Peterkaempfera bronchialis: one gene and its partner. The protein of the gene in region 1 interacts with the protein of each later gene in a pairwise test. Links are inferred from orthologs where the notes say so. Each region holds a gene or a part of one and is shown on either strand. Other genes may lie near its edges.

Region 1 (6,926 bases):
GTGGGCGGCAATGCGGGTGAGATCGCGTTCACGCTGGTGGGGACGGCGGTGAGTGGGCGGGCTCCGCTGAGCACCCGTCAACTGCTGGTCGTCAATATGCTCACCGACATGCTGCCCGCGCTGGCGGTGGCGCTGACGCCGCGCGGTGCGGGGGAGGAGGACGGGGAGGAGGACGGCGGCGGGCCGGTGCAGGGGTTCACCGGGCCTGAGGTGGGGCGGGTGCTGGCGGTCCGAGGGAGTGCCACGGCGGCGGCGGCGCTGGTGGCCTGGCAGGTCGGGCGGGTCAGCCGGGTGCTGCCGAGGGGTGGGCGGCGGGCTTCCACCATGGGGCTTGCGGCGTTGGTCGGGGCGCAGTTGGGGCAGACGTTGATCGGGCGGTGGCGGAGTCCGCTGGTGCTGGCGACCTGTGCGGTCTCGGCGGCGGCGCTTGTCGCGGCGGTGGAGGTGCCGGGGGTCAACCGGTTCTTCGGGAACACGGCTCTGGGGCCGCTGGGGTGGGGCGTGGTGGTGGGGTGTGCGGTGGTGGCGACGGTGGGGGCTGCGTTGGGTGGGCGGGTGCTGCGGCGGGGGTGAGGCGTGGTTTGTTGCGGGTCGTGGTGCGGGGTTGTGGTTGGGGTTGTGTGGGCTGGTGCGGGTGTCGGCCGGTCCGGGGTGGGGGGTCCCGGGCGTCCGGTGCTCGCCGGTGTCCCCCTGCGCTCGTTCCTCGCTTCGGGGGAACCGGCGGCATCCTCCTGGGTGCCCGGGACCCCCCACCCCTCCCCGTCCGCCACCCTCCGCCCGTGGGGGAAGGTCTGTGGGTGCGTGGCTGGGGTGGGTGGGCTGGCGAAGCTCTCGGGTCCGGTGCCCTGGCCCCGCTGCTGGTTGTCTGCCTCCGTCTGCTCGGAGGGGTTAGCTCCAGGGGTCCCAGTCGGCGGGGGGATGTGGACGGGGGTGCCCTTGCCCTTGGTGGGTTGGGGGGTTCGGGGGTGGTGGGGGTGCCGCCCCAGGGGTCCCAGTCGGCGGGGGGATGCGGACGGGGTGCCCTTGGTGGGTTGGGGGTCTTCGGGGGTGGGGGTGGGCCGGGCCAGGCGATTTCGATGCTGTGGAGGATCCCCGCGAAGGCGGCGGCGTACAGCTCCCAGTCCTGCTCGTGGGGGGTGCTCAGCTGGAGGGCGAGGACCTGGGTGTCCGGCAGGGGGATCAGTGCGAGGGCGGCGGCGGTGCCGATGAGGCGGCGGCGGCCGTCGGTGGAGAGCTGTGCGGGTACGGGGGTGGTGCGGGCTTCGACGAGTACGGTGGCCGGGCCGCAGGGGAGTTCGACCTCGCGGGCCTCGGTGGGCGGTTCGGCGGCCGGGATGACGGCGGCGACCAGGGAGGCGGTGCTCTCGCGGCCGGCGAGGTCGAGTCGGCAGAGCCCGGCGAAGAAGGTGCCGGCGGCGCGGGCGGCGTCGGTGGTGGCGGCGGTGACGGTGGCCCAGTCGCGGCGGGCGGTGCCGGGGGCGCCGGCCAGGACCTCTTCGGCGGTTTCGATGAGGTGGGCGGCCAGGGCGTCGGCGTCGCCGGGGACGAGCAGGGGGTGGAAGACCGCGGGGATGGCGAGGCGGACCCGGACGCCGGGGTGTCCGGGGTCAGGTGCGGGCCGGGGCGGTCGGTGGGGTGGTGAGCGGGGGAAGGCGGGGCGCGGGTCGGCGGGGGCCGGCTCGGCGGTGACGGGGAGGTGGAGGGCGTCGGCGGTGGGTTCGGGGCCGGGGCCGAGGCGTTCCAGGATGCGGCGGACGGCGGCGGCGCCGACGGGGGCGGGCGGTTGGGCGGTGGAGGTCCAGCCGATGACCGCGCCGGTGCCGGGCAGGATGTGGCGCTCGTCGGTGGTGATCGCGGGGGAGAAGAGCGGGGTGCGGCCGGTGGGGGTGGTGAGTGAGGCTGCGGGGTGCAGCCAGCCCCGTCCGGAGAGGAGGGCTTCGGAGACCGCGTCGACGGTTGCGGTCACTTGGTTGGTGGCGTCACCGTTCCCTGGCATGGTGCTCCCTCGCGCGATCGGTGAGGCTGTTCTACCAGATCAGCGGTCGGCCGTCAGATGGCGGGCGGAGGCGGCGACTTGGGGGTCGGCGAGCAGTCGGGTCAGCTGCCCGAGGAGGCTGCCGGTGGGGCCGGTGGGGGACTCCGCGGCGAGGAGGTCCCGGAAGGCGGGGAGCAGACCGGGGTCGTGCGAGACGGTGACGGTCAGGGCGGCCACGAACTCCTGGACCAGCCGGAGTTGGAGTTCCTCGCGGGGTATGGAGCGGTCCGCCAGCCACTCCAGGGCGGTGATCTCCGCAGTGGCGATCCAGGTCCGGACGGTGAGGCGCAGCCGGGGGCCGGGGGCGTCGATCGCCAGGTGGGAGAGGATCTGGTCGTGGGCGGCGCGGCGGACCTCGTCGATCACTGCGCCGGTCCACGGGCTGGCGGCGACCGAGCCGCCGCGCAGCAGGGCGGCGAAGCCGGGGCCGTGGTCGTCCACGAAGTCCAGGTAGCGGCCCATCACCCGGTGCAGGCGCTCGGAGAGGGGGCCTTCGGGGGGTTCGTGGAAGCGGCGGGAGAGCTCGTCGGCGGCGCGGCGGAGGGCCGATTCATAGAGGCTCTGCTTGCCGGGGAAGTAGTGGTAGACCAGCGGGCGGGAGGCGCCGGCGGCGGTTGCTATGTCGTCGATGGAGACCTCGTCGGGCGAGCGGCGGCTGAAGAGGTCGAGGGCGACTTCGATTAACTGCTCGCGGCGCTCGTCCACGCTGAGCCTGCGGCGGGGGGCGCTGGTGCGGGTGGCCATGGGGATCACCCTAACCGGCGGCTGGGTTGACTTATTGACATGTTCACAGCTAAGTTTCCTGTCGGTCCCGGACCGCGTCCGCACCCCCCGGCGGACGCGGTCCGGCCACCTCCTGGTAGCGGCGCCACGCCTCCAGACCGTCGGCGACGAACGGCCAGCGGGTGAGGCGGTCGCGGACCTCGTCCTCGGTCAGGAAGGCGTGCCAGTCGACCTCTTCGACCTGCGGGTGCACCGGGCCGGTCCAGCGGGCCTCGTAGACATCGCACCACCAGGAGTGGTCCGGGGACTCGAAGAGGAACTTGAACAGGTGGGCGGGCCGGATGCCGGAGACGCCCAGCTCCTCCTCGGCCTCGCGCACCGCCGCCTCCGCATAGGACTCGCCGGCGCCCACCACACCGCCGACGAAGAGGTCGTACATCAGCGGTGAGAAGAGCTTGGTCGCGGTGCGGCGGTGCACAAAGATCCGGTCCTCGGCGTCGCGGCAGAGGATGAAGACGCAGCGGTGCAGCAGCCGCCGCCGGTACACCTCGCCGCGCCGGGCGGTGCCCACCACGCGGTCCTGCTCGTCGACGATGTCCAGGATCTCCTCGGCCGGGTCCATACGGGCAATCCTCTCAGTCCTGGAAGCGCACGGACACCTCGGCGGCCGCAGCACAGCCGGGACGTGAAAGAGTCGGCGCGGAAGACCGCCGCCGCACGGAGGGCCGCCCATGCCGGTCAAGCACGCCACCGCCAGTGTCTATCTGTTCGCCCGGATCGGTGGAGGCTGGCGGCTGGGCATGATCGAGCATCCTCGGCTCGGCGGGGTACTGGTCCCCGGCGGGCATGTGGAGGCGGATGAGACCCCGGCGGAGGCGGCCGTACGGGAGCTGCGCGAGGAGACCGGGCTCACCGCGCGGTTCCTCGCCCCGCCCGGCTGCGCCCTGCCGGACGGCTACCCGCACCGGGCGGTGCCGCCGCCGTGGTGGACGGTGGAGATCCCGGTGCGGGGGGACAACCACCTGGCGGAGCCCCATGTGCATGTGGACCACCACTACCTCGCCGTCGCCGACCACCCGGACCGGCCGGTCGGACCGGCGGAGCACCCGCTGCACTGGGTGACGGCGGAGGAACTGCCCGGTCTGGAGACGCCGTTGGACGTGCGGGTGCTGGGGGCGGAGCTGTTCGGGCGGATCGGCGCGCTGGCGGAGCGGCGGCGCTGATTTCGGCGGCGGGGCACAATGGCCCGCGGTGTCCGAGGTGGAGGTGTGCGGTGGACATACAGGGTGAGGTGGCCGAGGGCTACCAGCCGGTACGGGAGGCTTTCGCCCGCAACTTCAGCCATCACGGCGAGGTGGGCGCGGCCTTCGCGCTCCAGGTGCGGGGCCGCAGGGTCGTGGACCTGTGGGGCGGCGAGGCCGCCCCGGGGGTGCCGTGGAGCGAGGGCAGCGCGCAGGCGCTGCGCTCGGTGACCAAGGGCCTCACCGCCGCCTGTGCGCTGCTGCTGACCCAGCGCGGCCAACTGGACCTGGACGCCCCGGTGAGCACCTACTGGCCCGAGTTCAAGGCCGCGGGCAAGGAGCGGGTGCCGGTGCGGTGGCTGCTCTCCCACCGGGCCGGGCTGCCCGCGCTGGACACCCCGCTGCGGGTGGCCGAGGTGCTGGCCTGGGAGCCCGCCGTGGAGGCGGTGGCGGCACAGGCCCCCGCCTGGGAGCCCGGCACCGCCCACGGCTACCACCCGTACACCTTCGGCTGGCTGGTCGGGGAGGTGGTGCGCCGGGTGAGCGGGCGCAGCGTGGGCCGCTGGTTCGCCGAGGAGATCGCCGGGCCGCTCGGCCTGGAGTTGTGGATCGGGCTGCCCGAGGCGGAGCGCCACCGGGTGGGGCGGCTGCTGGAGGTGCCCGCGCCCCGGGTGGGCGGGCTGCGGATGCGGACCAAGCGGTCGGTACGGGAGGCGTACCGGGACCCGGCGTCGCTCACCGCGCGGGCGTTCGGCTCCGTCGAACCGGCGCTGGACCTGGACGACCCGGCCGTCCGGGCGGCCGAGATCCCCGGCGCCAACGGCATCGGTACCGCCCGCGCGGTGGCCGGCTTCTACGCCGCGCTGGCCGGCGCCGCCGAGGACCCGCTGTTCGGGGCGGCGGCGCTGGCGGAGGCGATGGGCCCGGCCTCCACCGGGCCGGACCGGGTGCTGATGGTCCCCACCGTCTTCGGGCACGGCTTCTTCCGCCACGGCCCCACCTCGCCGATGGCCTCCCCCGCGTCCTTCGGCCACCCGGGCCGGGGCGGCTCGCTGGGCTTCGGCGACCCGGAGCTGGGCCTTGGCTTCGGCTATGTCACCAACGGCATGCAACCCGGCGTGACCGGTGACATCCGCTCCCGGACGCTGATCGATGCTGTGCGCAACTGCCTTGTCGGCAGGGCGAATTGACGTAGGCTCAGCGCGTGCTCGAAGAGACGATCACCCATCTGCGGATGACCGCCCCCGACCAGCTGCGGCCCGGTCGGCCGGTGGAGTCGGTACGGCTGCGGCCGACGGAGGACGCGGCGCTGGTACGCACCCTCCAGGACCGGATGGCCGCACCGCACCGGTGGCCCGGCCCCGCCGGCTCGGACCGGGAGCAGTGGCCGGTGCACCCGCTGCGCGGGCGGTGGCTGGTGGCGGACGGGGCTGAGCCTGTCGGGCTGGTGGAGTTGGCGGCGGGCCCGGACGGCCGTACCGAACTCACCGCCTTCGGCCTGGTGCCCGAGCGGGTCGGCCAGGGCCTCGGCGGCCATACGCTGACCCTGGCCGTCCGGCTGGCCTGGGAGTTCCGCCCGCAGGGCGGCCCGGTACGGGGCGTGCGGCTGCACACCTCGGACCTGGACCACCCCCATGCGCTCCCGAACTGCCTCGGGCGCGGGTTCCGCCGGTACGGGGTGGAGGTACGGCAGCGCACCGGAGGGTAGGGCGATGTCGTGACCGTCAGATGAGGCCGCGCCGGGCCGCCCAGACGGCGGCCTGGAGCGGGGTGCGGACGCCGATCCGGTCGCACAGCACCCGGATGCGGCGGCGCAGGGTGCGACTGGAGGTGCAGAGCCGCCGGGCGATGGCGTCCAGCGGCAGGCCGTCGGCCAGCAGGAGCAGCAGCCGCTGCTCCTCCGGGGCCAGCAGGCCGACCGCCGGCTGCGGGGCGGGGGGCGCGGCGGCGCCCTCGTGCGGTACCCGGTGGAGCGTTGCGCTTTGCATCTCGGCCTCCTTGCCGTCGCTGTGACCAAGGGTGGTGCAGCCCAGCCGTGACCCTGCCGTCACTCCTCTTCGGTGATCGGCAGTTCGGCGCCGTCCCGCAGGAAGAGCGGGATGCGTTCCAGCGGCGCCTCGGCGACCACCGTGCGGCCGCCCTGGTGCTCCTCGCCGGTCCAGGCGTCTCGCCAGCGGGCCCCGGCGGGCAGGTACACCTCGCGGCGGTCCGCGCCCGCCTCGGCGACCGGCGCGACCAGCAGGTCCGGGCCGAGCAGGAAGGAGTCATCGGCGGTCCAGGCGGCCTCGTCGCCGGGGAACTCCAGGAAGAGCGGCCGCATCGGCGGCACCCCGGTCTCCGCCGCCGTGCGCATCTGCGCCACCACATAGGGGCGCAGCCGCTCGCGCAGCAGCAGGTAGGTACGGAGGATGCGGTAGGCGTCCTCGCCGTACGACCAGACCTCGTTGGGCCCGCCGGTCATCTCCGGGGAGAGCCGCATCTTGGGTTCCCGGTAGCCGTGCAGCCGGAAGAGCGGGCAGAAGGCGCCGTACTGGAACCAGCGCACCAGCACCTCGCGGTAGGCCGGGTCGTCCGGGTCGCCGCCGTGGAAGCCGCCGATGTCGGTGGTCCACCAGGGGATGCCGGAGAGCATCACATTGAGCCCGGCCTTGATCTGGGCGCGCATCGTGGCGAAGTCGGTGCCGATGTCGCCGGACCACAGGGCGGCGCCGTAGCGCTGGGAGCCCGCCCAGGCGGACCGGTTGAAGGTGACCACCTCGGGGTCGCCGGCGGCGAGCATGCCCTCGTGGAAGGCGCGGGAGTTCTCCCGGGGGTAGAGGTTGCCGACCTCCAGGCCCGGCCCGGCGTGGTAGCGCAGATTGGCCTGGTGGCCGGGGTTGAGCTCGGGTTCGCAGGCGTCCAGCCACCAGGTCCTGATGCCATGGGCG
Region 2 (6,940 bases), 3.0 Mb from region 1 along the record:
AGCCTCCGGCCATGGGCAGCTCTTCGTAGTGGTGGTCGTGGGACACGGTGCTCACTGCTCCTCAAGGGCGGTGACGGGGGCGCCGGTTGCGGCATCCAGGGTGGTGGTGAGGTGGCGGCGCCAGCGGAGGTCGTCCCGGTCGGGGAAGTCCTCCCGCCAGTGGCAGCCCCGGGTCTCCTCGCGCAGTGCGGCGGCGCCCACCAGGGCGGTGGCGACCAGGTGGAGGTTGGCCGCCTCCCAGGTCTCCACCCGGGGGTCGGCGGGCTTCTCCTCGGCGAGGTGGTCGCGGGCCTGGGCGGCCAGCGCCGCCAGGCCGTCGGCGGCGGCGCGCATGGAGGCGGCGGAGCGCAGCACGCCCGCGCCGGCCGTCATCAGCCGCTGGACCTCCGCGCGGGCCTCGGGGGCCGGCAGCGGTACGGCCCGGGTGCCGGAGGCGGCGGGGGTCCGCTCGGGCAGGTCGCCGGCCGCCTGCCGGGCGGCCAGGTCGGCGGTGATCCGCTCGGCGAAGACCAGGCCCTCCAGCAGCGAGTTGGAGGCCAGCCGGTTGGCGCCGTGCACCCCGGTGCAGGCCACCTCGCCGCAGGCGTACAGCCCCGGCACGGTGGTGCGGCCGCGCAGGTCGGTGCGGACGCCGCCGGAGGCGTGGTGGGCGGCGGGGGCGACCGGGATCAGCTCGGTGACCGGGTCGATGCCATGCGAGCGGCAGGAGGCCAGGATGGTGGGGAAGCGCTGCTCCCACATCTCGGCACCGAAGTGCCGCCCGTCCAGGTACATGTGGGCGGCGCCGGTCTCCCGCATCCGGCGCATGATGCCCTTGGCGACGATGTCGCGCGGCGCCAGTTCGGCCAGCTCGTGCTGCCCCACCATGAAGCGGACGCCGTCCGCGTCCACCAGGTGGGCGCCCTCGCCGCGGACCGCCTCGGAGACCAGCGGCTGCTGGCCGTGGGCGTCCGGGCCCAGCCAGAGCACGGTGGGGTGGAACTGCACAAACTCCAGGTCCGCCACCTCGGCCCCGGCGCGCAGCGCCAGCGCCACGCCGTCGCCGGTGGAGACGGCCGGGTTGGTGGTGGCGGAGAAGACCTGGCCCATGCCGCCGGTGGCCAGCACCACCGCGCGGGCGAGGATCGCGCCCACGCCGTCGCGCTGCCCCTCGCCCATGACATGCAGGGTGATCCCGGCGGCGTGGCCGTCGGCGTCGGTGAGCAGGTCCAGCACCAGGGCGTGTTCGACCACCTCGATGGCGGGGTCGGAGCGGACGGCGGCGACCAGGGCGCGGGATATCTCGGCGCCGGTGGCGTCCCCGCCCGCGTGCGCGATCCGGCGGCGGTGGTGGCCGCCCTCACGGGTCAGCAGGATCTCGCCGTCGACGGCGGTGTCGAAGGCGGCGCCGGTGGCGATCAGGCGGCGGACCGCGTCCGGGCCCTCGGTGACCAGGACCCGTACGGCGTCCTCGTCGCACACTCCGGCGCCGGCGACCAGGGTGTCGGCCAGGTGCTGCTCGGGGGTGTCGCCCTCGCCGAGGGCGGCGGCGATCCCGCCCTGCGCCCAGCGGGTCGAGCCGTCGTCGAGCATCGCCTTGGTGACCACCATCACCCGGCCGACGGCGGCGCGGGCACGGAGCGCCGCGGTGAGGCCGGCCACGCCGGAGCCGACCACGATCACATCGGTCGTGGCGGTCCAGCCGGGGGCCGGGGCGGTCAGTCGGTGGGTGGCAGGCATGGGTGATCGGCTCCGTGTCAGTGGGCGGCGGTACGGGCCGCGCCGTGTTCCACGTCACCGTACGCCTCCGGCTCGGAGGGGTTTCCGGGGGCCGGGAGGTGAACGGGGGCGGTGCGGAGGGTGTCCCCGCGTACGGTGCCGGTGCCGGGGACGGCCTCGGCGGGGTCGCCGCCCGTCCCCGTGATGCGGTTCTGCGCGTCCACGAAGACGACCCGGGGCCGGTGGGTGCGGGCCTCGGCGTCCTGCATCTGCCCGTACCCGATGAGGATCACCAGGTCGCCGGGGTGCACCAGCCGCGCGGCGGCGCCGTTGATCCCGATCACCCCGCTGCCGCGCGGACCGGCGATGGTGTACGTCTCCAGCCGGGCGCCGTTGTCGATGTCGACGATGTGGACCAGCTCGCCGGGCAGCAGGTCGGCGGCGTCCAGCAGATCCTGGTCGACGGTGACCGAGCCGACGTAGTGCAGGTCGGCCTGGGTCACCGTGGCACGGTGGATCTTTGACTTCAGCATGGTGCGGAGCATGGGTCACGCCTCCAGTGATGAGTGCATGCCGTGGGTGGCTCTGGACGTGGGTGGCTCTAGAAGTGGATCCGTACGTTGTCGATCAGGCGGGTGGCGCCCACCCGGGCCGCGACCGCCAGGACGGCCTCCCCGGTGTGGTCGTCGGCCGCCTCGGTGAAGTCGGCGGGGTCGATCAGCGCGAGGTAGTCCAGCACCACCGGGGGTGCCGCCTCGGCGGCGGCGTCCAGCACCGCGCGGGCCGCCCGCCGGACGGCGGCCGGTCCTCCGGGCGCCGCCGCAGCGCCGGTGAGCAGCGCCCGCGACAGCTCGCGGGCGGAGATCCGCTCCACGGCCGACAGATAGCGGTTGCGGCTGGAGAGCGCGACCTGGTCGCTCTCCCGGACGGTGGGCACCCCGACGATCTCCACCGGGAAGTTGAGGTCGACGGCCATCCGGCGGATCACCGCCAGTTGCTGGGCGTCCTTCTCGCCGAACCAGGCCAGATCGGGCCGGATGAGGTGCAGCAGCTTGGCCACCACCGTGCACACCCCGTCGAAGTGGCCGGGCCGGGAGGCGCCCTCGTACCGCTCCCCCATCGGACCGGCCGCGATCCGCACCTGCGGCTCGCCGCCCGGGTAGACCTCCTCGACGGCGGGGGCGAAGACGATGTCGGCGCCCGCCGCCTCGGCGAGCTCCACATCGGCGTCCAGGGTGCGCGGATAGCGGTCCAGGTCCTCGCCGGGGCCGAACTGCAACGGGTTGACGAAGACGGTGACCACCACGGTCCCGGCGGCGCCGACCCGCTCCCGGGCGGCCCGGATCAGCGCGGCATGCCCCCGGTGCAGGGCGCCCATGGTCATCACCACGCCGCGCTCGCCGTCACTCGCCGCCAGCCGCTTCCGCAGCTCCCGGCCGGTGTGCAGCAGCTCCGCCATCATGCGTCCTTCCGGTCGTCGGCCAGCACCCCGAGCAGCGCCTCCGCCGCGTCCGCGCGGAGCATCCCGGTGGCCAGCGCGCGGTCGGCGGTGGCCCGCGCCATCGCCCGGTACGCCTCCAGCGCCTGCGGCGAGACCCGGCGCAGCTGGTCAAGGTGCTGCCGTACGGTGCCCGCGTCGCCGCGCGCCACCGGGCCGGTGAGCGCTCCGTCGCCGCTGCGCAGGGCGTTGTCCAGGGCGGCGCCGAGCAGCGGGCCCAGCATCCGGCCGGGCTCGGCGACCCCGGCGGCGCGCAGCAGCTCCTGGGCCTGGGCGACCAGGGTGACCAGGTGGTTGGCGCCATGGGCGAGCGCCGTGTGGTAGAGCGGCCGGACCTCCTCCGGCACCCACTCGGGCTCGCCGCCCATCTCCACCACCAGCGCCTCGGCCACCGGCCGCAGCTCCTCCGGGGCGGTCACTCCGAACGGGCAGCCGGCCAGCCGGGCCACGTCCACCGAGGTGCCGGTGAAGGTCATCGCCGGGTGCAGGGCCAGCGGCAGGGCGCCGACCCGGAGGACGGGCTCCAGTACGGCGACCCCGTGGGCGCCCGAGGTGTGCACCAGGATCTGCCCGGGCCGCACCGCGCCGGTGGCGGCCAGGCCCGCCGCCAGGTCGGCCAGCGCGTCATCGGGGACGGTGAGCAGCACCAGGTCGGCGGCGGCCAGCACCTGAGGGGGCGTCACCAGGCGGACGCCGGGCAGCAGGTTCTCGGCGCGGCGCCGGGAGGCGGCGGAGACCCCGGAGGCGGCCACCACCCGGTGGCCGGCGAGTTGCAGCGCGGCACCGAGCGCCGGGCCCACCCGCCCGGTGCCGACCACGCCCACGGCCAGCCGGGCGGGCCGGTTGCCGGGGTCGGTGGGGTCGCCGAACTCGAAATCGGGCAGCCCTGCGGGGTTCACCCCGTCGTCGGGTTGGTTCACGGCTCTGATCCGACCTTCATCCGTTCCAGTCCTCTTCGGGTACCGGACGTACCCCGCCATGGTACGGAAGTACCGCCTCACGGCCACCCCGCCCACCTGTGGCGGGGCGCACACGGCCCGCCCGGCTCCCCGGGTGAGGCATGATCCCGCCATGGACGAGGAGCGGAAGAGGCGGGCCGCGCTGCTGCGCGGCTGCGCCAAGGTGTTGTCGCAGGGACGGCCGCAGACCATGCGGGAGCGGCTGGCGGAGCTGGCGGGCGCGGGCGGCGAGCTGTTCGGCCCGGACGGCGTTGACGGTCTGGACGGTCTGGACGGCCTGGACGGTCTGCCGGACGTCTACGGCGACGGGCCGGTGGCCCGGCTGGAGCAGCGCACGGCGGAGCTGCTGGGCTTCGAGGACGCGGTCTTCTTCCCCACCGGCACCATGGCGCAGCAGGTGGTCCTGCGCTGCTGGGCGGAGCGCACCGGCAGCCGCACGGTGGCGATGCACCCGCTGGCCCACCCGGAGGTGCATGAGCGGCAGGCGTACTCGGCGCTGAGCGGGCTGCGCAGCATCTGGCCGACGACCGCGCCACGGCTGCCGACGGCGGCGGAGGTGCGGGGGCTGGACGAGCCGTTCGGGACGCTGATGCTGGAGCTGCCGCTGCGGGACGCCGGCTTTGTGCTGCCGTCCTGGGAGGGGCTGTGCGGGGCGGTGGACGCGGCGCGCGAGCGGGAGGCGGTGGTCCACTTCGACGGGGCGCGGCTGTGGGAGTCCCCCGGCCACTTCGGGCGGACGCTGGCCGAGGTGGCCGGGCTCGCGGACTCGGTCTATGTGTCGTTCTACAAGTCGCTGGGCGGCCTGTCGGGTGCGGCGGTCGCCTGCTCGACCGAGGTCGCCGCGCAGTGCCGGGCCTGGCGCCACCGCTACGGCGGCCAGCTGTTCCAGCAGTGGCCGGCGGTGCTGGCCGCGCTGCTGGGGCTGGAGCGGGAACTGCCCCGGCTGCCGGAGTACGTCGCGCACGCCAAGGTGGTCGCGGCGGCACTGTCCAAGGCGTTCTCCGAGGCGCCCGGGGCCAGGGTGCACCCGGAGCCGCCGCACACCCACCAGTTCCAGCTGTGGCTGCCGCACTCGGCCGAGGCGCTGAACGCGGCCGGGACGCAGCTGGCGGAGGAGACCGGGCGGGCGCTCTTCGGCGGCTGGCGGGAGTCGCTGCTGCCGGGGCTGTCGATGACCGAGGTGACGGTGGCGGCGAGCGCGCTGGAGTGGTCGCCCGAGGAGGTCGCCGAGGCTGCGGCGGAGCTGCTGGAGCGGCTGCCCCGGTGACCCCGGACCGCCCGGTGGCGGCCCCGCGTCAGACGGGGCCGCCGGCCCGGACCAGACCGGTCTCATAGGCGAGTACCACGGCCTGCACCCGGTCGCGCAGCCCCAGCTTGGCGAGGATGCGGCCGACATGGGTCTTCACCGTGGCCTCGGAGAGGGTCAGCCGGGCGGCGATCTCCCCGTTGGACAGGCCCTGCGCGACCAGCAGGAAGACCTCCCGCTCCCGCTCGGTGAGCCGGGCCAGGGCGGGGGCGTCGGCGGGGCTGTGCGGGCCGGGCAGCACATCGGCGAAGCGGTCGATCATGCGGCGGGTGGTGGTCGGGGCCACCACCGCGTCGCCACCGTGCACGGAGCGGATCGCGGCGACCAGTTCGGGCGGCGGTACGTCCTTGAGCAGAAAGCCGCTGGCCCCGGCCTTGAGCGCGGCGAAGGCGTACTCGTCCAGGTCGAAGGTGGTCAGTATCAGCACCCGGGGCGCGTTCGGCCGTGGGTGGCCGCCGGGGTCCAGGCAGATCCGGCTGGTGGCCTCGACCCCGTCCATCCGGGGCATCCGCACATCCATCAGGATCACATCCACCTCGGCGCCGCCCTCCAGCACCTCCAGGGCCTGGAAGCCGTCGCCCGCCTCGGCGGCGATCCGGATGTCGCCCTGCGACTGCAGCACCATGCGGAAGCCGGTACGGAGCAGTTCCTGGTCGTCGACGAGCATCACACGGATGGTCATGGGCGGCGGCTCTCCTCGGGGTTGTGCTCGGTGGGGGGGTCGTGGGTGGGGGTGCGCGGTCAGGCGGCGGTCACGGTCTTGAGCGGCAGGACGGCGCGAATCCGGAAGCCGCCCCCGGGGCGTGGCCCCGCGTCCAGCCTGCCGCCCACCATGCCGACCCGCTCCCGCATGCCGATCAGGCCGTGGCCCTGCCCGTCGGCGCCGCCCCGCTCGTACAGCTCGGCTGCGGAGCCCCGGCCGTCGTCCTGGACCAGCACGTCCACGGTCCCGTCGCCGAAGCGGATGTGGACGTCGGCGCGGGCGTCCGGGCCGCCGTGCTTGCGCACATTGGTGAGCGCCTCCTGGACGATGCGGTACGCGGTGAGCTCCACCCCGCGCGGCAGCGGGCGCGGGCTGCCCTCCAGGGTGAAGTCCACCGGCAGGCCCGCCCCCCGGACCTGCTCCAGCAGATCCGGCAACTGCTCCACACCGGGCTGCGGCACATACTCGCCCTCGCCCGGGTCCGCCGACCGCAGCACCCCCAGCAGCCTCCGCATCTCGTCCAGCGCCTGGCGCCCGGTGGAGGCGATGGTGGCCAGCGCCTCCTTGGCCTGCTCGGGCGAGGCGTCCAGGACATAGGCCGCGCCATCGGCCTGGACCACCATCACCGAGACGTTGTGCGCCACCACATCGTGCAGTTCGCGGGCGATCCGGGCGCGCTCGGCGGCGACGGCCACCTTGGCCCGGGCGTCGCGCTCGCGCTCCAGCCGGGCGGCGCGGTCCTCCAGCTCCCCGTAGTAGGCGCGGCGGATGCGGGT

The links.
Region 2: the proteins of C7M71_RS03995 (region 1) and panC interact in binary tests that used the Escherichia coli proteins (3 or more experiments, as listed by UniProt). The link is inferred for Peterkaempfera bronchialis from one-to-one orthologs.

The regions. Positions count from the first base shown.
Region 1 is NZ_CP031264.1:907,379-914,304, reverse strand. Bases 1,605-4,581 are described here. They hold C7M71_RS03995 (NUDIX hydrolase), read right to left. Parts: upstream 3,381-4,581; coding sequence 2,829-3,380; downstream 1,605-2,828. Other genes in these bases: C7M71_RS03985 (serine hydrolase domain-containing protein), read left to right, coding at 4,032-4,581; C7M71_RS32500 (NUDIX hydrolase), read left to right, coding at 3,490-3,981; C7M71_RS04000 (TetR/AcrR family transcriptional regulator), read right to left, coding at 2,036-2,779; C7M71_RS30495 (hypothetical protein), read right to left, coding at 1,605-1,996. In the rest of the region: C7M71_RS32505 (HAD-IC family P-type ATPase), read left to right, coding at 1-573; more of C7M71_RS30495, read right to left, coding at 455-1,604; more of C7M71_RS03985, read left to right, coding at 4,582-5,189; C7M71_RS03980 (GNAT family N-acetyltransferase), read left to right, coding at 5,204-5,707; C7M71_RS03975 (DNA-binding response regulator), read right to left, coding at 5,724-5,987; C7M71_RS03970 (glycoside hydrolase family 31 protein), read right to left, coding at 6,047-6,926.
Region 2 is NZ_CP031264.1:3,884,083-3,891,022, reverse strand. The notes cover bases 1,231-4,221. They hold panC (pantoate--beta-alanine ligase), read right to left. Parts: upstream 3,161-4,221; coding sequence 2,300-3,160; downstream 1,231-2,299. Other genes in these bases: C7M71_RS17235 (Rossmann-like and DUF2520 domain-containing protein), read right to left, coding at 3,157-4,116; C7M71_RS17250 (L-aspartate oxidase), read right to left, coding at 1,231-1,719. Also shown: nadC (carboxylating nicotinate-nucleotide diphosphorylase), read right to left, coding at 1-13; more of C7M71_RS17250, read right to left, coding at 52-1,230; C7M71_RS17230 (threonine aldolase family protein), read left to right, coding at 4,268-5,422; C7M71_RS17225 (response regulator), read right to left, coding at 5,451-6,143; C7M71_RS17220 (sensor histidine kinase), read right to left, coding at 6,203-6,940. UniProt on the Escherichia coli protein: Catalyzes the condensation of pantoate with beta-alanine in an ATP-dependent reaction via a pantoyl-adenylate intermediate.